DNA from 3 places in the Gardnerella sp. c11Ua_71 genome. Region 1 is predicted to be linked to each of the others. Evidence: riboswitches for the same ligand, from Rfam matches in the RefSeq annotation. Region 1 holds a riboswitch; each other region holds the start of a gene.
The links. A riboswitch is a leader RNA that binds a small molecule or an ion and turns the genes downstream of it on or off. The one in region 1 is predicted to bind thiamine pyrophosphate.
Positions count from the first base shown of each region.

Region 2: another riboswitch for thiamine pyrophosphate. It lies ahead of P0106_RS04470 (ABC transporter permease); the one in region 1 lies ahead of thiC (phosphomethylpyrimidine synthase ThiC).
Region 3: another riboswitch for thiamine pyrophosphate. It lies ahead of thiM (hydroxyethylthiazole kinase); the one in region 1 lies ahead of thiC (phosphomethylpyrimidine synthase ThiC).

Region 1 is NZ_JARFVR010000004.1:60,429-70,638, forward strand. Features, by position in the region: gene P0106_RS04025 (RelA/SpoT family protein) at 1-1,125, shown strand, start outside; gene P0106_RS04030 (peptidylprolyl isomerase) at 1,230-1,769, opposite strand; gene thiC (phosphomethylpyrimidine synthase ThiC) at 1,917-4,562, opposite strand; TPP riboswitch at 4,559-4,665, opposite strand; gene P0106_RS04040 (methionine ABC transporter permease) at 4,837-5,520, opposite strand; gene P0106_RS04045 (methionine ABC transporter ATP-binding protein) at 5,523-6,347, opposite strand; gene P0106_RS04050 (MetQ/NlpA family ABC transporter substrate-binding protein) at 6,452-7,300, opposite strand; gene P0106_RS04055 (NAD+ synthase) at 7,609-9,306, shown strand; gene pflB (formate C-acetyltransferase) at 9,548-10,210, shown strand, end outside.
Region 2 is NZ_JARFVR010000004.1:162,062-172,271, reverse strand. Features, by position in the region: gene P0106_RS04480 (L-lactate dehydrogenase) at 1-183, opposite strand, end outside; gene eno (phosphopyruvate hydratase) at 405-1,700, opposite strand; TPP riboswitch at 1,849-1,951, shown strand; gene P0106_RS04470 (ABC transporter permease) at 1,942-2,739, shown strand; gene P0106_RS04465 (ABC transporter substrate-binding protein) at 2,927-3,931, shown strand; gene P0106_RS04460 (ABC transporter ATP-binding protein) at 3,990-4,730, shown strand; gene mfd (transcription-repair coupling factor) at 4,764-8,366, opposite strand; gene pth (aminoacyl-tRNA hydrolase) at 8,356-8,955, opposite strand; gene P0106_RS04445 (ABC transporter substrate-binding protein) at 9,121-10,173, opposite strand.
Region 3 is NZ_JARFVR010000001.1:58,185-68,394, forward strand. Features, by position in the region: gene P0106_RS00345 (ANTAR domain-containing response regulator) at 1-93, opposite strand, end outside; gene menA (1,4-dihydroxy-2-naphthoate octaprenyltransferase) at 321-1,409, opposite strand; gene P0106_RS00355 (energy-coupling factor transporter transmembrane component T family protein) at 1,467-2,240, opposite strand; gene P0106_RS00360 (ABC transporter ATP-binding protein) at 2,259-4,076, opposite strand; gene P0106_RS00365 (tryptophan transporter) at 4,185-4,766, opposite strand; gene P0106_RS00370 (hypothetical protein) at 4,888-5,514, opposite strand; TPP riboswitch at 6,075-6,167, shown strand; gene thiM (hydroxyethylthiazole kinase) at 6,155-7,696, shown strand; tRNA gene P0106_RS00380 (tRNA-Arg) at 7,776-7,848, shown strand; gene P0106_RS00385 (ATP-binding cassette domain-containing protein) at 7,864-10,210, opposite strand, start outside.

The sequences.
Region 1 (10,210 bases):
AGTGAAACGCCAGATTCTGACGAATTCTTGGGTTCCTTAAAGCAAGATCTTGGAGCTTCGGAAGTCTACGTGTTTACTCCAAAGGGAAGTATTGTTGCTCTTCCGCAAGATGCAACTCCAGTTGACTTTGCTTATTCTGTGCATACCGAGGTTGGTCACAGAATGATGGGCGCTCGCGTAAATGGAAAGCTTGTGCCACTTGACACTAAGCTTAACAATGGCGATACTGTAGAAGTTCTTACATCAAAGTCTGATACTGCTGGTCCTTCAAGAGATTGGCTCAGCTTTGTAAAAAGCCCTAGAGCTAGAAATAAGATTCGTCAATGGTTTAGCAAGGAACGTCGTTCGGAGGCGATTGAAGAGGGTAAAGACGAGCTTACGCGAGCTATGCGTAAACGTAACTTGCCTTTATCTACTTTACTCACTCCGCAAGCGTTAATAGGTGTTGCTGAAGAGCTTAATATAACTGCTAACGTAGAAGCTGTTTATGCTGCAATTGGCGAAGGTCAAGTTTCCACTCAAAACGTTATCTCTCGTCTTGTTAAAGATGCTGGTAGTGAAGAAGTAGCTGAAGAAGCTCAAGAAGAAGCGCTTCCGCTTAGGAGAGTGGAGCGTAATCGCAAGTCTAATGGTGTTCTTGGTGTCTCCGTAAAGGGCGTTGGAGATGTGTGGGTTAAGCTTGCTCGCTGCTGCATGCCTGTTCCTGGAGATGACATTGTTGGTTTTATAACTAGAAATCAGGGTGTTTCTGTTCATAGAACGGATTGCCAGAATATGATTGATTTGCAAAAGTCACAGTCGGAGCGTGTTATTCCTGTTCAATGGACTAGCGATAAAGGATTGTTCCTTGTTAAAGTTCAAGTAGAAGCTTTGGATCGTCAGCATTTGCTTTCGGATGTTACGCGAGTTCTTTCGGATCATGGTGTAAACATTCTTTCGGGAACGATTGCTACTGGAGATGACCGCGTTGCTACAAGTCAATTTACGTTTGAAATGGCAGATCCTCAGCATTTGAACACTCTTCTTGCTGCGATTCGTAAGATTGATGGCGTTTTTGACGTTTATAGAATTACGGGCGCAAAAGATAGTGCGGAACCGCGACTCAGAAAAATGGAACGCGACTAAACAATAAAACCTAAACAATAAAACTTCCAGTCAAATAATGTTTTGGCTGGAAGTTTTATTATTGTAATTTTTATATTATTTATGCTTTATTTTAGTTAATGTTATTACTTAATAACCTCAATAGATATAATCCCAACTGGCTCTAGTGGGGCATCAGACCTATCTGTTGGAACAGATTCGAGCTTATCTACAACAGCCTTAGATTCGTCATCCACGACTTCTCCAAAAATAGTGTGATGACCATCAAGCCAAGGAGTTGGCACGGTAGTTATAAAGAACTGAGATCCATTCGTGCCATGTAAGCGTCCGTCTCGTCCGCGCTGTTTTCCAGCATTTGCCATTGCAAGAAGGTACGGTTTATCAAACTTTAAAGATGGGTCAATCTCATCGTCAAATTCGTAGCCAGGACCACCCATTCCGTTTCCAAGAGGGCATCCGCCTTGAATCATAAAGTCTTTGATAATACGATGGAATGTCAAACCGTCATAGAATGGTTCGTTGGATTTTTCTCCCGTAAAAGGATTCATCCACTCTTTTGAACCAGTCGCCAAGTCAACGAAATTTTTTACTGTAATAGGCGCTTTATCGTCAAAAAGATTAATCTTTATATCGCCTTCGGACGTATGCATATTGATAAGTGTCATAATGCGATTTTCCCATATGTTAAAGACTGTTCAAAATTGTTGCAAATAAAACTGTTGCAAATAAAAATAAGGCGAGCTTGAGCAGGATTAATCTTGCACTAACTCGCCTTATTTTCGTAATATCAAAACTTTAGAAACATAGATACTCTACGCTTTGGCGCTTTGATATAACGTTGAACCAGCTTCCTGGAACTTTTTACTCATCTCTTTCATACCCTCGGCAATAGCCTGACTGCGGGCTTCTTCAACAAGTTGTTCTTGTTGAGCTGCGCCACCGAAACGCTTGCGAATATTCTGAGAAATAGCCATTGAGCAGAATTTTGGTCCACACATGGAACAGAAGTGAGCCATTTTTGCTGGCTCTGCTGGAAGCGTTTCGTCATGGAAAGCAATAGCGGTATCTGGATCGTAGCTTAAATTAAACTGATCCAGCCAGCGAAACTCGAAACGAGCCTTGCTTATAGCGTTATCTCGATCCATGGCATGCGGATGATGCTTAGCAAGATCCGCAGCGTGACAAGCAATTTTATAAGCAATAACACCTTGTTTAACGTCGTCCTTATTAGGAAGTCCTAAATGCTCTTTAGGAGTGACGTAGCAAAGCATTGCTGTGCCATAACGAGCGATTTCAACGCCGCCGATAGCGGAAGTAATGTGATCATATCCTGGTGCAGTATCGGTTGTTAAAGGACCAAGAGTATAGAATGGAGCATTCTGGCAAATTGCTTTCTCCATCTCAATATTCATGCGTACCGTATCAAATGGTACGTGTCCTGGGCCTTCAATCATCACCTGAACGTCATGCTGCCATGCAATCTTGGTTAGCTCTCCAAGAGTCATAAGTTCGGAAAGCTGAGCAGCATCGTTAGCATCAGCCAAGCTTCCTGGACGCAAGCCGTCACCCAAAGAGAACGCAACATCGTACTTGGCGAAAATCTCGCATAATTCTTCGAAGTGAGTGTAAAGGAAGCTTTCTTGATGGTGTTGCAAGCACCATTCAGCCATAATGGAACCGCCTCTAGAAACAATACCGGTTACGCGGTTTGCAGTAAGAGGCACGTATCGAAGAAGTACGCCTGCGTGAATAGTCATGTAGTCAACGCCTTGCTCGCACTGTTCAATAACAGTGTCGCGGAACAATTCCCAGCTGAGCTTAGAAGCGTCATCCTCAACCTTTTCCAAAGCCTGATACATTGGCACAGTGCCAATCGGAACAGGGGAGTTACGCAAAATCCATTCTCGAGTTGTGTGAATATCGTTACCTGTGGAAAGATCCATAACGGTATCCGCGCCCCACTTAGTAGCCCACGTAAGTTTTTCTACTTCTTCGTCAATAGAAGATGTGACAGCAGAATTACCCATGTTTGCGTTGAGCTTAGTTAAGAAGCGAGAACCAATAATCATAGGTTCTGCTTCAGGATGGTTGATATTGCAAGGAATAACAGCGCGACCAGCTGCAACTTCAGAACGAACAAGTTCCACATCGCAGTTTTCACGAGTTGCAACATATTGCATTTCTGGAGTTACAATATTATGCCTTGCATACCACATCTGTGTAATAGGATGATCTGCAGCCTTCATCGGCTTATGAGTGCGACCACGCCATTCTTTAGAAGCTTTTCCTCGCTTAATAGCTCGCTTACCGTCATCTTGAAGATTTCGACTACGACCTTCATATTCAACAACATCATTGCGATCTCTAATCCAATCAAGACGAAGAGGAGCCAAGCCCTCTTTAGGATCGCACTTAGGACCTTCTGTGTTGTAATCCTTAAATGGTGGGTTAGGGCCAACGCCTGGAGTGTCAGAAAGCTTAATTTCTGTATACGGCACTTCCAAATCGTAAGAACCATATTCATATTCAAAGTGAACTGGAGTAGTTTTACGAATATGAGCTTTGTCTCTTTGAGTACATCCGCGAGAAGCGATATCAACGCGCTGCTGCTTTGCTAATTTTGCAGCGTCTTTTGCTTCTTTAGCATTAATGAATTTTGGAGTATCGCTAGCTTTCTCGTCAGCTTTTTCCTGCACTATAACGCGTTTTGCGTAACCGTGCTTTTGATTGCCGCGAATGTGTGTAAAGCGTTCCACGAATTCACTCATTGTGGATTCTGGTGTTTCGCTTGCGTACAATGCTTCAGATACAAACAATCCTGCAGCCTTACTGCGAGCAATCATTTCAACATCTTCTAAAGATGTTCTTCCTCCAACAAGTACTGGAAAATCGCTTGCTGAGCAAATAGTATTAATCTTTGCTTCATCTAAAATAGTGTGATTTGGTTCTAATTCGTAAGTTGGAGTAGTGTTTTCGCAACCATCTTCTGGATTATGCATTGCTGTTACACAAATATAATCAATGCAGCCATCAGGAAGTTCATTAATAACCTTAACAAGACTTTCTGTTTCAACAGATAAGCCGATTATTGCGTCTTCTCCTAAAAGTGCTCGTGCTTCTTTTGGTTCCATGTCGCTTTGTGCAAGATGAACTCCATCGACTTTAATTCCTTGATTTCTTGCCTGCCAGACAACGTCAACTCTTCCGTCTATTACGAAAGTTACTGAATCACATTTATCGTTATCTTCTATGATTTGTGCAATATCTCGTGCGATTGATGTGATTTCTTTTGCGCTTTCATCCGCACAATTAAGCCTTATAAATGTTGATCCTGCGCGTAAAGAGTCGTCAACTATATCCGTGAGTGCGCGACTTTTGCATAGTTTAGGATTTGCAATAAAACATGTGTTTAGGTTGAACTGGTCACGCATTGATGCGTATGGATAGTTTGAGGTCATACTTAATCGTTGCTCCCTACGTTGTATTAACTAACAGGTTCGAAGGGTCAGGTTTTCGCCTATCTCAGCCTTCTTTAAAAAGAAAGCACCCCTGCAAAATGTTGTGACTCAGACATTCTACATTATTTGGTATCTTTTTAATAAATCGTAGGCATGTTGAATGGTTGATCATTTGATAAATAGAAAATCCTAGAAGCGATTAATAGATTTTACTGTATCTTACGCTACTAGGATTTTATTTGTGACTTTTTTATTTGTGACTTTTTATTGGATATTATCGACGTTCATGATGGTTGATTTTATTGGATATTAAATCTCCAACAGTTTGTACTACTTGCACAAGAAGAATACAGAAAATAACAGCAACACTCATAACATCGTATTGGTAACGCTGATATCCGTAGCGAATTGCAATATCTCCTAGACCGCCTGCGCCAACAGTTCCAGCCATTGCAGAGAATCCAAAAAGTGTAATGAAAGTCAATGCCGCTCCACGAATTAATGAAGGCAAGCTTTCAAAAAGCAATACTTTGAATACTATTTGCGTATTGCTTGCGCCAAAACTTTGTGCAGCTTCTATAAGACTTCCATCAACTTCTGCAAGAGATTGCTCAACAATTCGCGCTACGAATGGTGCAGCTGTTAAAACAAGAGGAACAATAGCGCCAGAAACTCCCAAAGACGTTCCAACAATAAGTCTAGTAAGTGGAATTATTGCAACAAGTAGGATTATAAACGGTATTGAGCGAACAATATTTACAATCCAACCTAAAACCGCATTCAAATATGAGTTAGGACGTATTCCTTGTTTTGCGCTTGTTATAAGAAGAACTCCTATTGGTAATCCTATTACGTATGCGAATAGTGTAGATATTGAAGTCATAGATATTGTATCTTTTGTGCCTTCAATAAGTAGTTCTCCATATTCGTCTATAAATTGTGAAATATTTTCTGGCATTTTTATTTCACCCCATTGTTTGTTGCGCTATTAGTGGTTATTCCATTTTCGGAATTACTATTATTGGATTTAGTTCCCCTATGGTTTTCAACATGTTCGTCTGCAATAAGCGTTTTTAAAATATTGCTTTGAGGATTTTTGAAAAGTGTTGAAGTGTCACCGATCTCTACGATTTTTCCGCCGTCAATCATAGCAACCCTATCGCAAATATTTCTTGCTACTGCTAACGAGTGAGTAATAATAACCAGTGTTACGTTAAGATCTCGGTTGATTCTTCTAAGCAAGTCAAGTATTTGTGCTGTAGTTGTTGAATCCAAGGCGCTTGTTGCTTCGTCACAAAGCATTATAGAAGGATTATTAGCAAGTGCTCTCGCTATTGCAACTCTTTGCTGTTGTCCGCCAGAAAGCTGAACAGGGTAGCGGTTTGCTAAATCTTTTAATCCAACTAAATCGAGTAAATACTTTGCTCGTTCTTCTCTTTTTTCTTTAGGAGTGTTGTTTAGTTCCAAAGGAAAAGTCACATTTTGTAACACAGTTCGCTGTTGAAAAAGACTAAAGTTTTGGAAAATCATTCCAATATTCGATCTTATTTTAGATAAATCTCTATTTTTGGCGTCCGTAATATCTTTTCCGTCTATTAGCACTCTTCCAGATGTTGGACGTTCTAACAAGTTCATGCATCTGACTAATGATGATTTTCCAGCTCCAGAAGATCCCAAAATACCAAATACTTCGCCTGATTCAATAGTTAAATTAATATCGTTAAGTGCTTCGTGCGATTGCTTACCACTTGAGTAAGTTTTATAAAGATGCTCAATTTGAATCATATTATCTCTCACTGATTTTGAAAAGCAAATATGAGGCACGTGCCTCTATGCTTTTGTGAGGCACATATCTCATATTTGCTTAAGGTTAGAACAATGCAATCATCTTAGAAAACTGGCAAAACAGCGCCGTTGTAGTTTTTCTTTATAAAATCACGAACTGCATCTGTTTTTAACGCTTTTACAAGAGCCTTGATTTTAGCAAGCTTTTCGGATCCTTTCTTAACAGCAATAATGTTTTCGTATGTCTTAGCAGCTACGCCTCCAACTTTTTCGCTTGTAAGAGGATCTTTAGTTGGGTTAAATCCAGCTTGAATAGCGTAGTTTCCGTTTAGAGCAGCTAAATCAACGTCCTTAACAACTGTTGGAACCAAAGCAGCGTCTATTTCCTTAAACTTTAGATTCTTTGGATTAGAAACAATATCTTTCTTTGTTGCGTTAACATCCTTTGGATTCTTTAGCTTAAGAAGACCTGCATCTTGCAAAAGAAGAAGTGCGCGAGCTTCGTTGGTTGGGTCGCTAGGAACCGCAACTGTTGCGCCATCTTTTAAGTCCTTAATTGTTTTAGTCTTTCCTGGGTAAAGTCCAAATGGTTCAAAGTGGATTCCAGCAATAGAAATAATATGCGTTCCTCTTTCTTTATTAAAGTTATCTAAGTATGGCAAATGCTGATGGTAGTTTGCGTCTGCTTCGCCTTCTTCTACAGCAGTATTTGGTTGCACGTAGTCAGTAAATTCCTTAACAACCAACTTATAGCCTTGTTTTTGCAAAATTGGCTTAACTACTTTGTTCAAAATATCGCTGTGAGGAGTTGGGGAAGCTGCAACCTTAATCACCTTATCGTCTTTAGTTGCTCCATTTGCAGAAGATCCGCATGCGCTTAGTGAAAGCCCCAAAATCGCAGTTAGTGCTGTAAAAGCTGCAATAATCTTTGTGTTCTTCTTTGTGATTTTCATATTTTTCCCCTTGTCCTTTAATGTTTTTTGTTCGTTGATGTTTTGTTTCTTAGCAACGGAATATCAATATATGCGATTTTGTATCTTCTTCGCTACCTATTTTCTATTTGTATAATTTATGACGAGTTAGCAATACTAATGAAATCAGGCAGATATGTGACAATTAATTTTTTATACTTGCGATTGATTTTTTGTTTTTCGCTTGTTTTTTATGATTGGCGTTTTGCGATTTTTCTGTTTAGTGGATGCTTTTATTGCAATATGACTTTATACAATGCGGCTTATGCAACATGGATTATAATAAAAACATGACTTCTTTGCGTTTAGCTTTAGCTCAAATTGACACTTGCGTTGGAAACATAAGCAAAAATACGGATGAAATATTGCGATTTTGCAAAGATGCAAGTAGTGGAAACGCTGATATTGTTGTGTTTCCAGAAATGACACTAACAGGGTATCCAATCGAAGACCTTGCTTTGCGTGCGACATTTAGAAAAGCAGCTAACGAAGCTGCCTATAGTCTTGCTGAAAGCTTGAAAGATAGCGGATTAGGTGACTTATACGTTGTAGTTGGAACAGTCGGTGTAGACGATGAGTTAGGTAAGCCAAGAAATCGCTTGCTTGTTATTCATGACGGAAAAGTGGAGCTTGTTTATGACAAGCATTTCTTGCCAAATTATGGCGTTTTTGACGAATTTAGAATTTTTTCTTCTGGAAATGATTGCGGAATTCTAAACGTTAAAGGCACAAAATTAGGATTTGCTATTTGCGAAGATATTTGGCAAGATGGCGGCCCGGTTGCGCGTCTTTCTAAAGAGGGGATTGATGTTTTAGTAACAATCAACGGTTCTCCGTACGAAGAAGGCAAAACGGATATCCGCTTAAAGCTTGCGCAAAAGCGTGCAAAAGAGGTTAATGCTCCTCTTGTTTACGTAAATCAAGTTGGTGCTCAAGATGATCTTGTTTTTGATGGCGGCAGCTTTGTAGTAAACGCAGACGGGTCTTTGATCGAGCGTTCTAAAATGTTTGATCAAGACTTAAGTTTTGTTGATTTTGATACAGATTTAGATGCACAAAAGTGCTCAACAATTGCTCAAAAATTAGACCCAGACGAAGAAGTTTATTGCGCATGTGTATTGGGACTTAGAGATTATATGCGTAAAAACGGCTTTAAGGGTGTTTGCTTAGGACTTTCTGGCGGAATCGACTCTGCGCTAGTTGCAACTATGGCGGCAGATGCTTGCGGTGGACAAAACGTTTGGGGAATCTCAATGCCAAGCATGTATTCTTCGCTTGGTTCTAAAGACGACGCTTGCGATTTAGCTAAGCGACTTGGAGCACACTACGATATTCAGCCCATTGAGCCACTTTTTAAGTCATTCCAAAATCAGCTTGATTTGCAAGGTGTTGCTGCAGAAAATTTGCAAGCGCGAGTTAGAGGCGTGATTGTTATGGCGTATTCTAATTCGAAAGGTTTGCTGGCTTTAGCTACTGGCAATAAGTCGGAGCTTGCATGCGGTTATTCTACGATTTATGGAGATGCGGTAGGAGGGTATGCTCCTATTAAAGATTTGTTTAAGACTCGCGTTTGGGCGCTTTCTAGATGGCGAAATCGTGCTGCTCAAAATGGAGTAGGTCTTGGAATGTTGCCTATTGCTGGTAGTGAAGATTTTCCTAAAGACAATGCTCCAAAAGATGGCATTCTTATACCTGTAAACTCGATTATTAAGCCTCCAAGTGCAGAGCTAAGACCAGGGCAAAAGGATTCTGATTCTTTGCCGGAATACGATTTGCTAGATAAAGTGTTGGAAGCTCATATTGAGCTTGCTCACGGGCGAGCGGATTTGCTTGCAGATGGTTTTGATGAGCGCACAGTTGATACAGTTATTAGGCTTGTAGACCGCGCAGAATGGAAGCGTAGGCAGTATCCGTTAGGTACAAAAGTTAGTGCGATTGCGTTTGGAAGAGATAGGCGAATTCCAGTAACAACCGCGTTTAGAGAGTAGACGAAATCTTGGATACGTCTTGGGAAAAGTCGCAAGCATTCGTTGATTAACTACATATTGCATATGCGCTAGTTTGAGTATTCAAACTAGCGTTTTTTACTAAAAATAAGCTAAAAAACAGTAAAATGTGAGGTAACTCACGTTAAAAATGCCAAAAATCGACGTGTACTGTTTGAACGTTGCTCTAACATAGTAGAGAAGGCGACGTGAAGAAGCGTCGTGGATACGAAAGGAGTCAAATATGGCATCAGTGGATGCATCCGTTCTCAGCGAAGAGGATCTTCGTGCAAAAGCGTGGGATGGTTTTACAAGCGGCAATTGGGAAAAAGATATTGACGTTCGTGACTTTATCCTAAAGAATTACACCCCATACGAGGGTGATGAGACGTTCTTGGCAGACGCTACCGAAAAAACTAAGCATATGTGGAAGTATCTCGATGACAATTACTTGGCAGTTGAGCGTGAGCGCCGCGTATACGACGTTGAAACCCATATTCCAGCAGGTATCGACGCAATGCCAGCAGGCTACATTGAAAGCCCAGAAGTAGATAACGTAATCGTTGGTTTGCAAACTGACGAACCTTGCAAGCGCGCTATGATGCCAAACGGTGGTTGGCGAATGGTTGAGCAGGCTATTAAGGAAGCCGGCAAGGAAGTAGATCCAGAAATTAAGAAGATTTTCACCGTTTATCGCAAGACTCATAACGATGGCGTGTTTGGTGTTTACACCAAGAATATTAAGATTGCTCGCCACAATAAGATTTTGACTGGTTTGCCAGACGCTTATGGTCGTGGTCGTATTATCGGTGATTATCGTCGCGTGGCTCTTTACGGCGTAAATATGCTTATTGAGTTCAAGAAGCGCGATAAGGATTCGATTCCATACCGCAACGACTTTACTGAG
Region 2 (10,210 bases), 100 kb from region 1:
TACTGTGATATTAACGTTAAAAGGTACATTATCCATTGAATCTTCAAAATCAAGAGCATCAGCCTTAACTTTTGCTTCATTTGAATCATAAAGATACAAATCGTCAACGTGACCACCAATAATGAGCTGATGGGCTACTGCAGCACCAACATTACCCATGCCTATAACAGCGACTTTTCTCATATGAAACATCTCCTTCTGTTTTTAGTTTTTCATAAAAATAGCACTATTTTGGAGATAATGAAAGTAATTTTAGAAAAATTTTTTTAAAATTTTAAGAAATCATTGAAAATATACAAAAACGGTCAGCCACATTTTATTGCGACTGACCGAAAATAAACTTCAGCTCAAAGCTTAAAAAGCTTAAACAAGTCTTATGAAGAACTTATAAAAGCCCTAGTATATTACTTCATATACTTCTTGCAAGCCTTGAATGCGCTGTAACCAGCGTACTGAGCGGTAGAGCCAAGCTCTTCCTCAATCTCAAGCAAGCGGTTGTACTTAGCGATACGCTCACCACGAGCAGGAGCACCAGTCTTAATCTGACCAGTGTTCTTAGCAACAGCAAGATCAGAAATGGTGGTATCTGGGGTTTCACCAGAGCGGTGAGAAACCATAGAAGTAAAGCCATTCTTGGTTGCAAGCTCAATAGCGTCGAGGGTTTCGGTAACGGAACCAATCTGGTTCAACTTTACGAGCAAGGAGTTAGCTGCTCCAAGTTCAATACCCTTAGCCAAACGCTTTGGATTGGTGACGAGCAAGTCATCGCCAACGAACTGCAAACGATCACCAAGACGCTTGGTGATTGCTGCCCAATCATCCCATCCTTCTTCCTGGAATGGATCTTCGATGGAAACGATTGGATACTCGTTGATAAGCTTCTCGTAGTAATCAAGCATGTAAGCAGATTCGCGCTCTTCGCCATCGAAACGATACTTACCAGTTTCCTTGTTGTAGAACTCAGAAGAAGCAACGTCAAGAGAAATACCAATCTGCTTGCCTGGCTCGTAACCTGCAGCTTCGATTGCATCCATGATGTACTTCAAGGAATCCTCGTTAGACTTCATCTTTGGAGCGAAGCCACCTTCGTCACCAAGACCAGTAGCCAAGCCTTCCTTCTTCAAAACGTTCTTTAAGGTGTGATAAACCTCAACACCAGCGCGCAAAGCATCGCTGTAAGTTGCGAAACCGTATGGAGAAATCATGTATTCCTGAATATCAGTTGCAAAATCAGCGTGAGCGCCACCGTTCATAATGTTCATGTTTGGAACTGGAAGAATATGTCCGTTAGTTCCGCCGATGTAACGATACAATGGAAGCTCTGCAGACTCAGCAGCTGCATAAAGAGCAGCAAGAGAAACGCCAAGAATAGCGTTTGCGCCAAGCTTACCCTTGTTTGGAGTACCATCAAGCTCAACCATAGTTTCATCAAGAGCACGCTGGTCAGAGGCATCCATGCCAATAACCTTTGGAGCAATTACTTCATTAACAGCCTTAACTGCTTCCAAAGTACCCTTGCCCTGATAACGGGACTTGTCGCCATCACGACGCTCCCAAGCCTCAGCCTCACCAGTCGAAGCACCAGAAGGCACTAAGCCAATGCCCTGAGCACCATCTTCGGTCTCCAAATAAACCTGAACGGTAGGATTTCCACGAGAATCCAGAATTTCGCGTGCATATACGCTTTCAATAGCTGCCACAACTACTCCTTATTCATTTTGTTGGTTGTGTAACATATTTAAGATTAATGCGTTTTATGGACGTTATTTCATAATGTAAGTCGTCAAGCATATAAGACTATATGATCTAAGCGTTTCGCGATTTGTCCATGCCTTTATACGATAATAACAAACTGACACGGGGTGCAGTTATTTAATTGTAATTGCTGAGATCATACCCGTCGAACCTGATATAGCTAAAACTATCGAAGGGAATGTCGTTATGAATAACCTTTTTAGCGCGATTGCAAAACTGCATCGTAAAGCTTTTACTTCCTTAAAAGCTTGGCTTTCTACTATAGCGATTCTTTTTTTATGGTTTTTAATAACCTTAACTCCCGTCGAAAATCGCGCTTTGCCATCTCCAAGCGAGGTAATAAAAGCATTTGTTGACTTAAACAACGAAGGAATATTACTACCGTCTCTTGCAATAAGCATATTTAGAGTTGTAGCTGGTCTTCTTTTAGGAATTGCTTTTGCTTTGCCATCTGGAATAATTTCTGGCGGAAGCAAAGTAGGAGAATCAGTAATAAATAAACCAAGTCACATGCTTAGATCCATACCATTCCCAGCATTAGCACCTTTATTGATCATTTTTCTCGGCGTGGACGAAATGATGAAAATAATGCTTATAGCGCTTGGTGTTTTTGGGCCAATGTATGTAAATATTCGAGATGGAGTAAGGAACATTGACCCTAAACTAATAGAACTTGCAAAAGCTTATAACGTTAAAAAATCTACTGTTTTTACAACAATTTTTATGCGAGGAACATTAGCTAACTTTATGACAGGATTGCGATTTTCAATTTCCGTAGCATGGGTTGCGTTAGTTACTTGTGAAACAGTTAATTCTTCAATAGGAATTGGATATATTCTTTCTAGAGCTCAACAATTCTTTAGACCAGATCAAATGATGGCATGTATTATTCTATATGCGATTGCAGGACTTGGATCAGAAGTTACTGCAAACATATTCGAATATTGGCTTATGCCAGAACGCAGAGTAAATAGAGAATCTTAACAAAGAGTTGATTTTAGAAATTCACGTAAATAAAGAATTTATAAAATCCTCTGTGAATCTTAAAGATACTTTTAACGATACTTTTAAAAATAAGTCAATTTTTATAAAAATTTAATCAACAAAATTTAACCAACAACCAAATAAACCAAATAAGAAAAACACAAAATAAAGATAAAGGAGCCAAATCATGGCTAATTTCAAAATACAAATTGCTAGCAAACGCTCTATTGCGGCAATATGCGCTTTTTGCGCAACTATCGCTCTCGCATCTTGCGGCGGAGCTCAAAAACCTGCAAATAACTCCCAATCTTCTAGCAAAGATACGGGAATAATGAGGGTTGCTTATCTTTCTACAGCAAACTATTTGACAACGTTAAAAAATGAAAAATTCCTTCAAGAAGAATTTGGAAAAGCAAAAGTCACCTATACTGGACCATACACTCCAGTTGATGGTCTTACCGCAGTTATGAGCGGAAGCGCTGATGCAACAACTACTGGAACTGGACGATTTATTGATTTGATTGCAGAAGGTCAACCTTGGGTTGCATTTGCGCTCGAATATTACAATGGTGATTCTCAAGGAATCGTTGCATCCGCAAAAAGCGGCGTAAAAACACTAAAAGACTTATATGGAAAGAAAGTTGCTATCATTCACAACGGTGATACTGGCGATTACATGCTTCACCGCGCATTCGATAAAAGCGGCTTAGACGTTTCTAAAGTGCATAAAGTAGAGATGAGCCCTAAGAACTTCCAAGCAGCATTTACATCTGGACAGATTGATGCAATTTCCTCATTCGATCAGAATCTTGCTGCAGCGATGACAACCCCTGGGTCAAAATTACTTGTTAACGCTAAAAAGTATGGCAACATGAATGTTACCATTCACATTGTTTCTAGAAAATTTGCTAAGAAACATCCTGAACTCGTTAAAAAAATGTATAACGCTCTTGTTCGCGAAGCTAATAAGTCGCATAAAGAAAAGAATGTTATCGGGAATGCTTATAAGCAACTTGGAGCAAGCGATACAATCATTAAGCAGATTGAAAAATTCGATAATCCAACAATTAAGCCAATCGATAAGAAAGGCTTAGAAATGATGAAGGTTCAGGCAAAAGAATACGTAAAATATGGTTTAATTAAGCAAGCTCCAACAAACTTGGATGATTCCGTAATGGATTGCAGCAAATAACCTAAACCTTTAAAATACGATAAATAATTTTCAAAATAAAAACACAGTAGGAGTTAATATGAACATTCAAAACAATGGAAATAATGCTGATAATGGCAACAATTCCTACTGTGTTTCTTTAACACATATCGAAGTAGCGTTTGACGACACTTATAAGGTTTTGAAAGATATTAATTTAAACATTAAGCAAGGCGAGTTTGTCTCGCTTATTGGCAGATCAGGTTGCGGAAAAACAACGCTTCTTAAAGTAATATCTGGTTTACTAAAACCTACAAGCGGCAGTATAAACGTTACAGATATGCAGGCTATAGGATTCCAAGATGCAAGATTAATCCCATGGCTAAAAATTGGTGAAAATGTTGTTTTTGGTCTTTCGGACGGTAAAAACAATCTTAAAAAACTTGCAAATAATGCTCTTAGCAAAATGCAATTAGAAGAATACGCCGATAAATGGCCTTCTCAACTTTCTGGCGGTCAAGCTCAACGCGTTTCTTTAGCTAGAGCATTAGTAAGAAACCCAGAGCTATTGCTTTTAGACGAACCTTTCGGCGCATTAGATGCTTTAACAAGACTAGACATGCAAGATCTTCTAGCTAAGCTAAGAACACAAAACGGCTGGAGCACAATAATGGTTACTCACGATATTGCGGAAGCTGTAAGATTATCAGATCGTATTCTAATGCTTCAAAATGGCGTAATATCAAGGCAATGGAATATCGATAGAAGCAGTGTTGATTCGCAAGGAAGACCTACAAATCATGTTTCTATTGAAGATGATTTAAGACTTGCTTTAAAGTGACATGTCTACTATTTAAAACTCACCGATTAATTTTTACCAATCAATGTCTTCTAAAAGTTGTTTAGTCCATTCGACTATCTCTTTTTCACTCATAGACGACGAATCTCCTAGAACAGACGCAAAAGGAGATGGAAAAATCATTGTGTGGGTTACAGGCTTAAACTGTGCTCCCTTGTAGATCCTACTCAAACGCATCCAAACAGATTGAGCTGGATCTACGCCAATAACGCGCACAGTTTTACCTTGCATGCTTATTTGATTAACACCCATTTGTTTAGCTTTAAAACGCAATCTTGCAACATCAAATAATGTTTGTAAGGATTTAGGAGGATTCCCATATCTATCGCTTAACTCATTGAAAATCTCTTTTAAGTCTTCATCATTCTGAGCTTCAGCAAGCTTCCTATAAGCTTCCAAACGTAATTTATCTGAATCAATATAAGATACTGGAATTGAGGCTTCTATTGGCAAATCAATAGAAACAGATATGGACTCTTTATGATCTGGTTCCTTATATTTTTCAACAGCTTCAGATACCATCCGAACATATAAATCGAATCCGACTCCTTCAATATGCCCACTCTGAGCATCGCCAAGCAAATTGCCAGTTCCGCGCAATTCCAAATCCTTCATAGCAACATCAAAACCAGAGCCAAGAGCAGTATATTGAGCGATTGTTGCAAGCCTGTCGTGAGCCTGCTGAGTCATAGGCTTAGTAGGATCGTACAAAAAGTATGCGTATGCGCGCTCACGACCTCTGCCAACTCGTCCTCGTAATTGATGAAGCTGGCTTAAGCCGAATCTGTCAGCGTGATCTACAATAAGCGTATTTGCATTAGAAATATCTAATCCTGTTTCAATAATCGTAGTACAAACAAGAACGTCAATATCCCTATGCCAAAAATCACGAATAATAGTGTCAAGTTGCTTCTCACCCATTTTTCCGTGCGCAATCGCCACTCGAGCATCTGGCACAAGTTTTTGAATATTAGAGGCAATTTTACTAATATCTTCTACTCGATTATGCACGTAAAATACCTGTCCTCCACGCAATAATTCACGTTTCACACAGGCTGCAACTTGTGCATCTTCATATGCTCCAACATAAGTCAAGACTGGTAAACGATCTTCTGGAGGCGTAGCAAGCGTAGACATTTCACGAATACCCGTAACAGCCATTTCAAGCGTTCTAGGAATAGGCGTTGCAGAAAGGCTAAGCACATCTACATTTGTTCGCAGAGCTTTCAAAGTCTCCTTGTGCTCAACACCAAAACGTTGTTCTTCGTCTATAATCACTAATCCTAAATCTTTAAATTTTATATTTGGATTTAAAAGTTTATGAGTTCCAACAACAACATCTACTTGCCCAGATTCTATTCCTTGCATTGTAGCATCTATTTCTTTTGCACTCTGGAATCTGCTCATTGCGGCAACTGTTACAGGAAAGCCAGAAAAACGGTTAGTGAAAGTCTCGTAATGCTGCTGAACCAAAAGAGTGGTTGGCGCTAGAACAACTACTTGTTTACCGTCTTGAACAGCTTTAAATGCAGCTCGAACAGCAATCTCCGTTTTACCAAACCCAACATCTCCGCAAATCAACCTATCCATTGGAATTGGCTTCTGCATATCTTGTTTAACTTCGTCAATAGTAGTAAGCTGATCTGGCGTTTCTTGATACGGAAACGCATCTTCCAGCTCTTTTTGCCACGGAGTGTCAGAGCTGAAGGCAAAACCTTTAGTAGATGCTCTGGCTGAATATAATTTGATTAAATCTTCTGCAACTTCTTGAACATGCTTTTTAGCTTTTGCCTTTGTAGCAGCCCAATCTGATCCTCCAAGCTTGTTTAACTTTGGAATTTCAGCCCCAATATATTTGCTAACCAAGTCGAGTTGATCGGTTGGAATAAAAAGCTTGTCGGCAGGCGCATTACGTTTACTTGGCGCGTATTCAATTTCCAAGTATTCACGAGTAGCTTCTCCACTTGAGGTTTTTATATTTCGCTGCCTCATGCCTATAAATTTGCCAATTCCATGCTGATCGTGAACAACAAAATCGCCTGGTTTAAGATCTAGAAGGTCTATTGATTTTCGTCTTCTCCTAGGAGTTTTAAGCGCGCTTGCAGAAGATGTTTTTCCAGTCAAATCTCTTTCTGTAAGAATAGAGATTTTACTTTGTTCATCTATGAATCCGTCCACTATTTGCGATTGAATCGGTACAAAATCAAAAATTCCAGTTGATTGTATTGCGCGACTTAGTCTAGATAAGGTTCCATATGCGGATGCAATTATGTAAACTTTAAATCCGTTTGCTATAAGACCAGATATTCCACTAGAAATCTTTTCATTGTCTCCTCTAAATTCTTGAGGAGATTTAATGCTCAATTCTAGACGGCTATTTTTTACAATTTTATTTTCGCTAGATTCTTTAATATCTACGGTTGCTGGCGACTTATCAGATCCAAAACTCGTTAAATTTATTACCTGATGATTCTTATTTTCTAAGCTTGCTAAAGTTTCATCAAAATCAAGAAAACTCGCCTGATCGAATGTGATTGGAGCACCTGCTCCTCTACCAGATGCAGCTACATGCCAGCTTGCTGCCAAAAATTCATTAGCAGTTCTACTTAAATCTTGAGCTGCGCGCCTACATTTTTCTGGGTCAGAAATCAATATTATAGAATTTTTTGGAAGCAGATTTTCTACTGGTTCCATTTTGTCAACTAATGCTGGAAGCAACGACTCCATACCCTCTACTGGTATTGCATTCGATATGGATTCCAACATGTCGTCAGCATTTTGAATTTTACCAATCAAAGATTTTGCACGATTTTGAATATCTTTTGTAAGCTGTAATTCTCTACAAGCAGTAGCCCAAATACTATTAATATTCTCACCGTATGTGCGTTGATCAGATGCATGAAACTGCTTAATCGTGTCGATTTCGTCTCCAAAAAATTCGATTCTAACAGGATGATTCATCGTTGGAGAAAAAACATCTATTATTCCACCTCTAACCGCAAATTCTCCACGATTCATAACCAACTCAACGCGATTATATGAGTTTTCAACAAGACGTTTTACAGCAGAATCTATAGGAACTTCTTTACCACATTCAAAAACAAGAGGCTCCACGTCTGAAATATTTTCAACAACTGGCTGAATAATAGAACGAACTGGCATAACAAGCACACGAATTGGGCTAAACATTCTATTTTTGCCACTTTGAGGATGTTTTAATCTTCTAAAAACCGACATTCTACTTGCCACAGTGTCTGCTCTAGGAGAAAGACGCTCATGAGGAAGAGTCTCCCAAGCCTCGAGTTCGGCAATATCCTGAGGATCTCCATCATACCAATCGCGTATTGAAGAAACAGCGTCACTAGCATCTCTACCTGATGGAGTAATTAGAACAACAGGACTACTCTTTGATATTGCAGCTGCTATAGCAGGTCTAGAACCTAAAGGAGATGCTACAGTAAGCGGATTCGGAAAATCTAGCACGTTAGAAACTAAAGATTTAAACGCTTCATTTTTATCTAAAATATCTTTAAGTATATTTTCAAAAGAAACGTTAGAATTTATAAAATCTTTAGAATCTGACATATTGTTAGCAAAAAAATCAGATTTATTTGCCATTGAAATGCTCCTGAGTGGCGCTAAGCCCGCGGAAGATCACACTTTCTACTGCATCAGCACCATCTGCCAAAAAATTAGGAAGTTCAGATTTTTGCGCACCAGCAAAACCGCCCAAAACCCAATTAACAGTATTATCATGAGCGCGCGCTCCGCGTTGAGCGTGCCCCACACCCATTCTCACACGAGCATATTGCGGAGTTCCAAGGCTGCGATCAATAGAACGAATACCATTATGGCCTCCAGCAGAACCGCCAGATTTTACTTTAATACGACCAAAATCCAAATCCATATCGTCATGAATAATCACAATATGGTCAGTTTCAATCTGATAATACGAGCTTATTGACGAAACAGCAGCACCAGAATCGTTCATAAATGTGAGCGGCTTAGCGAGGAAAAACTTCGCCGACATACCGTCTAAATTCATTACTCCCTTGCCTAATTTTGACAAGCCCTTATGGTCGGAAAAAGATATTGACCAACGCTCACTTAGCACGTCTGCAACCATAAATCCCATATTATGACGTGTACCTTCATACTTCGATCCAGGATTTCCAAGTCCTACAATCAGCCAAAAATCCGATGCCATAGCGCACACTCCAACTCATAAACTCAACAACGAAATGGGCGTACCGATTGGAATACTACTTAAATACGTAGATTCTCGATACGCCCTCATATACTGCGCACTATTCTACCAATAAGACGGTCATTGTTTAAATAATGCGGTTATTGTTTAAAACTTTAGCAAAAACTACTTTAAGAATTCGTCGGTGGATAATTCTTTAGCTTGAGGAGTTTTATGAGTTACTTTACCTTTTGCATCAGTGTAAGCTCCTCCTTGGCTTAAGAAGTTAAAGTAGTCTTGAGCACCTTTAACATCACTTGTACCAAACACAAACTTGCCACTTTTAATATCTGCATGGCTTCCCCAATACTGCCCATCGACGATCAGTTTCATGCTGCGTTTAACAAATTTTGGATTAAGATTTGCGTCTTTCGCTTCTTTAACCAAAATGTCAGATGCTTCATCTGGGTGCGAATACGCGTATTCATACCCACGCTTTGCAGCTTTAACGAATGCGCGAACAAGCTTAGGATCACGTTTAATTGTTCGCTTATTAGTAATAACACCAATCGTATCTGGCTGACCAGGAACTCCATAATCTCTAGACCTAAAACAACGAAGCTTAGGACCGAACATATCTGCTTGAACACCTTCCCAAGTGCCATAGAATCCGCCAAAATCAGCTTTACCAGATTCAAGAGTACGGAAAGTTGAGGTTCCAACAGTAACTTTATCGAATTTACCCTTGCCACCATCATGCTGAATCATTCTGTTAATTACAACATCACTTTCTGCAGCACCAAAAGACGCATAAGTTTTTCCATCAAAATCTTTAGGAGAATGAATCTTATTGTTTTTAGCAAGAGCACACCAGATAGCACTTGGTTTTTGCTGCACTTGCATAACCTGCTCAAGATTAGCTCCCTTTGTAGAAGTATCAGCAACATTAGTTAATGTAGTAAGAGCAAAATCAGCTGCACCACTATCTACAGCATGTTCAGAACCAGTTGGAGCAACAGCAAGCATATCTACATCTAATCCTGCATCCTTAAACCAACCTTTATGCTTTGCAACATAGATACCAATATGATTAGTATCTGGTGCCCAAAAAAGCATAAAAGATACTTTACGAAGATTCGAGTTTTGATTATTACCCTCAAATCCACATGCAGAAAGAGATAATGCACAAAATGCAGAAAGAATAAACGCAAGACTACGCTTTAAAACACGCATATTCATGAGTTCCCTACTTTGTTTTTACTTACCATTTTCTGGG
Region 3 (10,210 bases), on a different contig from region 1:
AGGACTAGACAACTCAGCCGCATCTCGCAACTCATCATCGGTAAGCACAACTGGCAACTTCCCCATCTCTTCATCGCTGGTTACAGCAGACATTTTACAACCTCATTTCCTTACCCTAAAACACAAGGCAACAGCGCTATGTATTCCACTAACACACATTTTGCACACTCTAATACATGCCAGCTTTGCGGTCATTGCGTGAACCAGCATCATGCATATTTATTGCACAAACACTAAAAGCACACCGTGCGCGTTGCCATACGATTTTACTAGTACGCATGTATAAAATACATTATAAATCGCTTTTTAATGCGGTAAAGCTAGCATGCAAATATTGACAATACAAAAGTCAAAGCACCAAGCATTGCTAAAGATACGCATATTGGAAAAGCATTAGCATAATTCCCACGCATAATCGCATATGTTAGCGAATACGCTTTTTTAATAAACATGCAGGTAATCAATAGTAACAAAACGCAGCAAACAATAAACACGCCCTGATTAAACAAGAAGCAATTTATTCTAAAAGTATTTTTATTCAATCTGGCTACATTCCAAATTATTGCCATAAACTTAGTAAAAAATATATTAAGAAAAACATAAACGCTTTGAAGAAGCGTAAACATAATTACAACAGAAACGAATATAATTCGCCCTATATTCTCCCCAACAATTGACATTGCTGTAAATTTTGCGTGTTTTGTATCGCTTTCTATATCTCTTAAATTGTTAATCATCATAAGACAAGCAGAGAATCCGCCTGGAATAATGGACAATAACACGCAAAACACAATTTGCGGAATGCTCGCTGTTGTTATTGATTCTTTAGGAAAACCACTTCCAAAACTAAGAGCACACAATGTCCCTAAAAATGCAACAGGTCCAAAGAATAGAAATGCGCTAAATTCTCCCCACCCTCTATATCCATATGGATGCGATCCTCCTGCATAAAACCACGCTCCCATAAGGCAAACTAATCCAAGAAGAATAAATATCCAAATTCCGCTTCTAATAGTAATGATTAACCCAAAAACGCATGATATTAAGGCAGATATGCAAACAGCATACAAAACTGATTTTGGCTTAATACCAGCATCAGCAAGTCTCCAAGATACATCACATAGTGCTTTGCTTTTTGCGCTTACATCTCGCTTAGATCTTTGATCATCTAATCCGCGCAAACCATCACAATAATCATTCGCATAGTTCACTGAAATCTGCATAGAAGCAGCAACACCTATACACAATAGTGATTGAATAACGAAATTTTCAATATTATAAGGTTTTACAACTATTTGGCCACTGAATAAATATCTTGCAAAAATCGAAATCGCCATAACAACTGGTACTATTCCGATTGGAAGAGTATAAAGTCTTGCACCTTTAAGCCAAACCTTTAAATTATTCATCAAAAATCGCCTAGATTCTAGAATTTTTTAACTTATTCTAGATTAGTTTAGACTATTTTAAATAATTTGTGGAGCTAATACAGATACAACTATAGGCAAAGCAATCATAATCGCAGATATTACAATAAGAACAAGCCCACGCCATCCAAAAGTGTACTTTTTATAAGATGACTTACGAGTGCGCAAATAGAATCCACGTTCTTCCGCAGCCAAAGCACAACTATCGGCTTTACGAACAGACAAAACCAAAAGAGGCACAATCAAAGGCATCATGAGCTTAATCTTTTTAAAAGGATTCTTAGTATCGAACTCAACTCCTCTTGACATTTGAGCTTCCGTAATCTGAGACATTTCGTACGCAAAAATAGGAACAAAACGCACAGCTGTAGTAATAGTAAAAACATAACAGTAAGGAACATGTAGATATTGAACAACAGCATTAGCTAAATCGTTCAATTTTGTAATGCTAAGAACACTAACAAGAGGCAAAGCAAAACAGAATAGTCTCAAAGATGCTCTTGCAGCAACAGAAATTCCTCTTGATGTAAACCACAAGAACATATAATTTCCACCCTGAGCAATAATCGTTTGCAAAAAGAACATTACAACGCCGAGAATAAGCATTGCGCGCACAAGAGGAAACAGAGTTTTAAGAATCCCAGCCATAGCCATAGCAACAAGAATCAATACTGCAATAGTTACAAGAACGCTAAATTGTTGAGCTATAAAAGCAGACACAACAACGCTTATAGCTAATATAAGTTTTGCAATAGGATTTGCCTTGTGCAAGAAAGTTGAACCAGCATTATAAGTAAGAATCTTAGTTTGCATAAAAATCACCCATTTGTTTTACAAATTGCAACTCTTTTTAAGAGCATTAACCAACATATCTCTTTTATACAATCCTTTACACTTAGCAAAACCATTTTTAACTAAGCCCTGAGATACAGCGCACAAAAGAGGAGCACATAAAGCAGCTTCATCGCAAATACTCTTATTCTCAAACACATGACTTATGCTTCCGTCTTCAAGAATATGTCCATCGTTTACTACGATTAAACGCGTTGCAAAATCAAGAACCACTTCCATATCGTGACAAACCATTATTACGCAACAACCATGGTCTCTAAGGTCTTCTACAACTTGCATAATTCTCAAGCATTCCATGTAATCCAGTCCGCAAGTAGGCTCATCTAACACAAGAATCTTAGGTTTAGTTACAACAGTTGCAGCCAAAGCAACCATCTGACGCTGACCTCTAGAAAGCATAAAAGGGCTAGCATTAGGATCTAAATTAAGCTTTTCAATCACTTGCATAGCATGATCATTAGCTTCTTTAACAGACTCACCTAAAAGAATACAACTAAACGCTACTTCTTCTAAAATAGTATCTTTACAAAGCTGACGATCTGGGTTCTGGAAAAGAGTCGAAACATAGTGAGCAATTTGGCTTATTTTCATGTTGCTAGTATTTTTGCCATCAATAAAAATACTTCCACTACTTGGCTTAAGCAAACCGTTTATTATCTTAGTAACAGTTGTTTTTCCAGCACCATTTCTTCCAACAAGAGTTACAAGCTCCCCAGGATAAGCGTCAAAAGACACGTTTTCTAAAGCACTAACACCACTCGGATATGAAAAACTAACATTTTGCAAAGAAAGACATGGTGAAGAATTTTGTGCTAAGTTTTGCGATGCATTGGAAAAGTCGAAAGCAGCCGCACATTTATCTTCATCGCATTCACTATGTGAATCATCATGTGAAACTAAAGAATTTCCACTATTAATCGTATTAACAATAGTATTTACTGTATCTTCTACAGACACAGGCAAATCGCTTTTAGAGCAAACACTCTCACGCTGTAAATCATTAACCAAATGCGTAGTGCGCGGATAATTTATTCCAATAGAATAAAGCAAATCCATATTTTTTAGCGCTTGTCCAACAGGCAAATCCAGTGATAAAGTGCCATTAGAAAGCACAACCAAACGCTTGCAATACTCGCTTAAAAGCGCCACTTTCTGCTCAATTACAACAACCGTTATTCCAAAATTCTTATTCAAATCTTTAAGAATCGAAAAAATCATTTTAGAAGAAACAGGGTCTAAAGCGCACGTAGGCTCATCTAACACCATAACTTTAGGTTTTAGCGCAAGAATAGCAGCAATCGCAACTTTCTGCTTTTGACCTCCAGAAAGAGTGTCTAAATCGCGGTTGCGCAAATCACTAATGCCAACAATTTGTAAAGCTTCATCGATTCGATTCGGTATTTCATTGTGTGCAACACCAAAGTTTTCTAGACCAAAAAGAATCTCATCTTCTACGTTTGCAGCCACCATTTGCGCATCAATATCTTGGATAACTGATCCAATTAAGCAGGCTATATTAGTTAAAGCAAGATTTTTAGTTTCTTGACCTGCAATCTTAACGATTCCAGAAAGTTCTCCAGAATAATGATGAGGAATAGCACCAGAGAAAATAGAGGCAAGAGTTGTTTTACCAGATCCAGATGGTCCAATAATTCCAACAAATTCGCCAGCTTCAATACTAAGACTTATATTGTTCAAGGCAAAAGTGGAATCTTGTGCCTTTGCAGAGTCTAAAGAATCATCCTTATTATGATTCAAATATTTAAAAGATACTTCCCTAAGCTCAAGCAAAGACACAACAATTCCTAACTCTTAAAAACCCAACAATACTATGAACATTACTTATTGATTACTCTCTGATGATTATATGACTTACTGAATATCATCTAAAATAAATTCAAATACTTACTTGTGTAGAACGAGTCGAATTGGAGTATAAAGAACTTCAACAACAACAGCATTAAACACAGCAGTTCCAAAAATGATTGGAAGCATAACAAGAATCGTCTTAGGAGAATGAAGAACAAAGAAAGATGCAGTAGAAGCAAATATTAAACCAGAAACAACTGTAGTTATAAAAGTTGCTATGAGTGGGAAAATACTGAACTTTCTAGCAGCATCCTTAGGGAAAACGTGAACATAAGCCATAATCATCAAAGTCATAACAATTGCTGCTGGAATATCGCAAACATAATTAAGACCAGGAATAGATGCGTTAAATTGCATTAAAGTTGCAGCCAAAGCGCCAATAATCGCACCTTGAATAACATTTGGACGAACCAGCAAAATCGCAAGGCAGAATGATGCGATTAAAAAGTTTGGTTTAATATTTCCAATTGAAAGCGCTTTTGCGACTGTAAAGTCAAGAATGCATCCTGCTGCAAAAAGAACAGCAACCAACACCAAAGACGTAACATCTAAAGCATGCTTTTTAATGCTTACAGCATTAATCATGCTACCTGCATGTCCATTAATTTCCTGATTCATAATCTTCTCCTTTATGTTGCGATAATCAAGTTTTAATTATCGACTTTTGTTATTTATATATGTTTTGATATTTATTTATATTGATTTAAATTAATTTGTTTAATTATTTTTCAATTCTGATTTACTTATGCAAAACGAGTCGAATTGGAGTGTAAAGAACTTCAACAACAACAGCATTAAACACAGCAGTTCCCAAGATGATTGGAAGCATAACAAGAACAGTGTTTGGAGAGTGAAGAATAAAGAAGGATGCGATTGTTGCAAAAATCATTCCAGAAATAACAGTTGCAACAAACGTAGAGATAAATGGGAACACACTGAACTTTCTAGCAGCATCCTTAGGAAAAGCTTTTAAGTATCCCATAAGCACTAACGTCATAATGATTGCTGCTGGAATATCGCAAGCGTATTCAAGACCAGGAATCGAAGTGTTAAATTGAATCAAAGTAGCAGCTAATGCGCCAATAATCGCACCTTGAATAACATTTGGACGAACAAGCAAAATAGACAAGCAGAACGATGCAATAACAAATTCTGGCTGAATATTTCCAATCGAAAGCGACTTTGCAACTGTAAAGTCAAGAATACATCCTGCTGCAAAAAGAACAGCCACCAACACCAAAGACGTAATATCTAAAGCATGCTTTTTAACATTTACACCTTTAAGTAAATCCGCAGCCTGATTAACACTAGATTCAGCAGAAGTAAATGAGGTTTCCTGCTTAGTTTCATTAATTTCCTGAGCCATAATTTTCTCCTTTTATGTAGATTTTTATGTTGATTGTTTTAAACAATTTTTTAATTGTTTTTTATGTTTATAGATTTGTTTTAGACGTAAAATTAATCCAAATAGATTTGGCTTTCTGGAGATATAAAAAAGACCTCCAGGTTTACCCTAGAGGTCTTTTACAAGCCTAAACAAGCAGCTTCTAAAACTTTAGAGTAAACTACGCCAAAGAGAAGTCTGCCACCACCACATACGAGCAGCATCAAAAGTATCGCGAGCTTGAGCATTCATGTTACGCATGATAGCCGCCTCCTTAATACTTAGCTGCAAAGCTAAACGCTTAATGTGATCAATCACAAATCCAAAATCGTAAATCGTAAAATTTACGATATCCGTTTGTGTTGTGTTTGATGCTAACACTATAAAAGTACAAATGCAAACAAAAATAAAAAATTAATGGAAAAATTTTATAAAATCCAAAACAATAATCTTCAATCATCCCCGAAATTTCAAGCGAAACAACGCAAAACGCGCGAAATAAAATATTACATAGCCAAACGTCATACACAAACGATATAGTCAAAGTCGGTTCGGGGTGCGTAAAAACGCTGAGATTACACCCGTTAAACCTGATCTAGGTAGTGCTAGCGAAGGGAAAATCATGGAAGAATTAAACGAATTAAATGCAAATATAGATACAAATATAGATACAAGTTTTAGCGTTCGCGCAAGAAGACGAATGTTTCTAAATGACGTTAGATCATGCATAGAAAGAGTGAGAGCAAAGAAGCCACTAACTCATTGCATAACAAACAATATTGTTCAAGAAATAACAGCAAATGTACTACTTTCCGCAGGAGCTACGCCAATAATGGTATGCGACCCAGATGAAGCAGCAGGCATTGCAAAAATAGCGTCAGGCGTTCTAGTAAATGTTGGAACATTCGAAGAGATAAAAGGCAAAGCCATACGCAAAGCAATAGAAACTTGCGAAGAAACACAAACTCCTTGGGTACTAGATCCAGTTGGAGTTGGAGTAGACGAATTAACCACTAGAACAAAATTTGTAAGAGAAATAGTAAAACGAAACCCAACAGTAATACGAGCGAACGCAAGCGAAATATTAGCTTTAGCTGGGCAAAACAGTCAGATGAAAGGCGTAGATGCGCAAGATCCAGTAAACTCCGCGCTAGAAGCAGCCAAAAAACTGGCAAAAGAATACGGATCTGTAATATCAATATCTGGAGAAAAAGACGCGGTATACGGTCACGGATGCCTAGTGCGAATAACTGGCGGACACAAGGCTATGACAAAAGTTGTAGGAACTGGGTGCGCTCTTGGATCATTAGTGGCGGCATATGTGGGTGCAAACCCAGAGCGCCCAGTGGCAGCAACAGTGGCTGCACACGTGCACGCTGCAGCAGCTGGAACGTTTGCAGCGAGACAAACAACCGCACCAGGAACATTCAGAACACTGTGGATCGATGCGCTGCAAACATTAAGCGTAAACAACATGTTTGAACTAACAAACATTGAGTTCAGCATAGAACCAACAGATTGGACGCTTTACCTAGTAACAGATCCACGAATGGGAAACCGTAGCGAAGAACAAGTTGCAGTAGAATCCATAGATGGCGGAGTGACAGTAGTTCAATTGCGAGATAAATACTCCAACGATACTGAAATATCAGAAAAAGCCATAAAGTTACGCAAAACACTTATAAAAGCAAAACATGGAGATATACCGATTTTCATAGACGATCACGTTGACACCGCAGCAAAACTGGGATTCAACCTGCATATTGGTCAAAAAGACACGCCTTTCGTTACAGCACGTAAATCCATGCCAGCCGAATGGATGATTGGACTTTCTTGCGCAAGAGTAGACCTAATGGAAAAAGCATATAAAGAGTGCAAAGAGAACGATACTCCACTTCCTGATGTTATAGGAATCGGAGCTGCATTTGCCACAAATACTAAGGCGCATGATGTTCCTCCTCTTGGAGTTGAAGGCGTAAATGAAGTAGCAAAAGTAGCACACAGCATGGGTGTAAAAACTCTAGCGATTGGTGGAATACACGAAAACACCGTTTTTCCAATCAAAGACCTAAGCATTGATGGAGTATGCACTGTATCTGCTCTCATGTGCGCTGAAGATCCTAAAAAAGTAGCGAGCGATCTTAAAAGCGTAATAACTCGCTAAAGTATGCATTAAAGTCACAAAGATTGGCTAATAGCGTATACTTTCAATCCCTAGCAACGTGTATACTTTCACAAGTTGCGGGCTTGTAGCTCAGTGGATAGAGCGTCTGCCTCCGGAGCAGAAGGTCGTGGGTTCGAATCCCATTAAGCCCACATTGTATGTTAGTATTAATTTCCTCCAAGAAGAGCAAAAGTACCGTAATATACAGCAGCGATTAAAGCGATAGCAGGAATAATTAAGCACCCAATCATAAACACATAATCGCGTTTATTCACATGGCTTATACGTGCATGAGATCTTGGGTTTTCTCCGCCAAATCCACGCGCTTCCATAGCCGTAGCCAAAGTTGTAGATCTTCGAATAGACAGCACCAAAAGAGCAAAAGCTTGAGGCATAAAAGCCTTAATCTTACTATCATCACCAAGTCCGCGAGAACGCCTAGATGCACTGAGAGCAGCCCAATCATCTTGAAGGACGCTAAACAATCGCATACCAGCTAATCCACCGTAAACAAACCTATCTGGCAATTTCATAACTTGACTAAAAGCATCAGCTAAATCAGTTGCATCAATGCCAATAACAGTAACAATAGCTGGAACACCGATAGCTAAAATTCTGATGAATGTTGCAATTGCAAGAGTTGTGGAATGATCACTTACATGAATAATTCCCCAATCAAACCATGTTGCTCCACCTGATTTACCATACAACCACACTGCTAATGCAGATCCAGGAGCACCAACCCATACAGGCCAAGAAAGTTTAATAACTCGCAAAGGGTTCATTTTAACAACCCAAAGAATCACAAACTCCAAAACCAAAGCTATTGTTGCAGAAAGCCAGTCGAGAGTAAACAAAAGCGGAACCGAAAGTAGGAAAGCTCCAAGCATCCTATACACAGGATTCAAAGATGCCAAGAATGGAGAATAACTTGATGCGCGAGCTGCCTCATCACGATGGTTCACATCGCTAACTTCTATTCGAGATATATTCGTTGCATCTGTTGACGAAGATAATGCTAAAGATTCTTGTGAATTATCTACATTTTCAGACTCATAAGATTCGTCATTAGTGGAATCCACATTAGTTTTAAGTTCCACTAAACGCGCTCCAAGCGCATCTACTAACTCTCTATCATGAGTAACAACAATAACACTAACTCCATCTGCGCGAAGGCTTGCAATGAGTTTTATAATTTGTAACCAAGTTTTACGATCCTGTCCAAAAGTCGGTTCATCTAAAATTAAAACTCTTGGAGCTGCAGCCAAAGATGCGGCAACAGTAAGTCTACGCTTTTCACCTCCAGATAAAGTGTATGGGTTTGCGTTAGCATATCTAGATAGGCGGAATCTATCTAATAAAGACTCTGCTTTAGTTTTAGCGTCTTCTTCACTCATTCCAGTTCTAATAGGACCTAGCATAACTTCTTCAAGAACAGTTCCACACGCAAACTGATGTTCTGGATTCTGGAAAACGTATGAAATTCTTTTAGCAAGATCAGTAGACTTCCATTTCATAGGATCGGTGCCACCAGCGCCTTCGCAAAGATCCTCACTAGCTACAACCTGACCTTCTAAAGCTGGAATTAATCCTGCCAAAGTTAGAGATAAAGTGGATTTTCCAGCACCGTTTGCTCCAACTAATGCTGTGATTTGTCCAGAATTAAATTTCAAATTTATATTTTTTGCTATTGGAGTACTCGTATGACTAATCGCAAGGTTTTCTGTTGATAGAACTACTCTTCCATCACCTTTTGCTGGATCGCAATCTGGTTCACCTTCAACATAAATCCTACCAATTCTGCGATCTTGCGGATCTTTATACTTGTCAGGAAGCCAAATCCCAAGGTTTTCAAAATCAAGATCGCTTCTACTGAACACTTCGTCTGGAGTTCCATCTGCAACAATAACTGTTTGCGCAAACTCGTCTCGCGCAATATCATCATCGTGAACATAATTATTCTTTTCAGTATTGTTCACAGAATTATCAAGACCAAGAACCACTACTCTATCAATCAAATCAATCCAAGGCTGCGCATGATGTTCTACAAGAACCATTGTTGCATTGGTATCGTCTAAAACTTTACCAACAGCTTTTACAATCTGATTAACACCATCTGGATCTAGATTCGCAGTAGGCTCATCTAAAAGAAGCACACTTGGCTTCATAGCCAATGCTCCAGCCAATGCCAGACGCTGCATTTGACCACCACTTAAATGGGCGGTAGAACGGTGTAACTGTAATCCTTCTAAACCTACTTCTTCAAGACTTTTATTAACAAGATCCCATATTTCTTTACGAGGAACATTCATATTTTCAGGACCGAAGGCGACGTTATCTCCTAAACGCTGAAAAATAGCTTGAGCCTCTGGATCTTGTAACACTAATCCTACTCGCCCACGCGCTTTATGAACTGGTAAATCATCTACGAATACTGAGCCTTCGCTTACACCGCCATCTTCATCTTCTACTAAAACATTCTTCTTCGAATCAGGCTTTGAATTATTTGAGCTA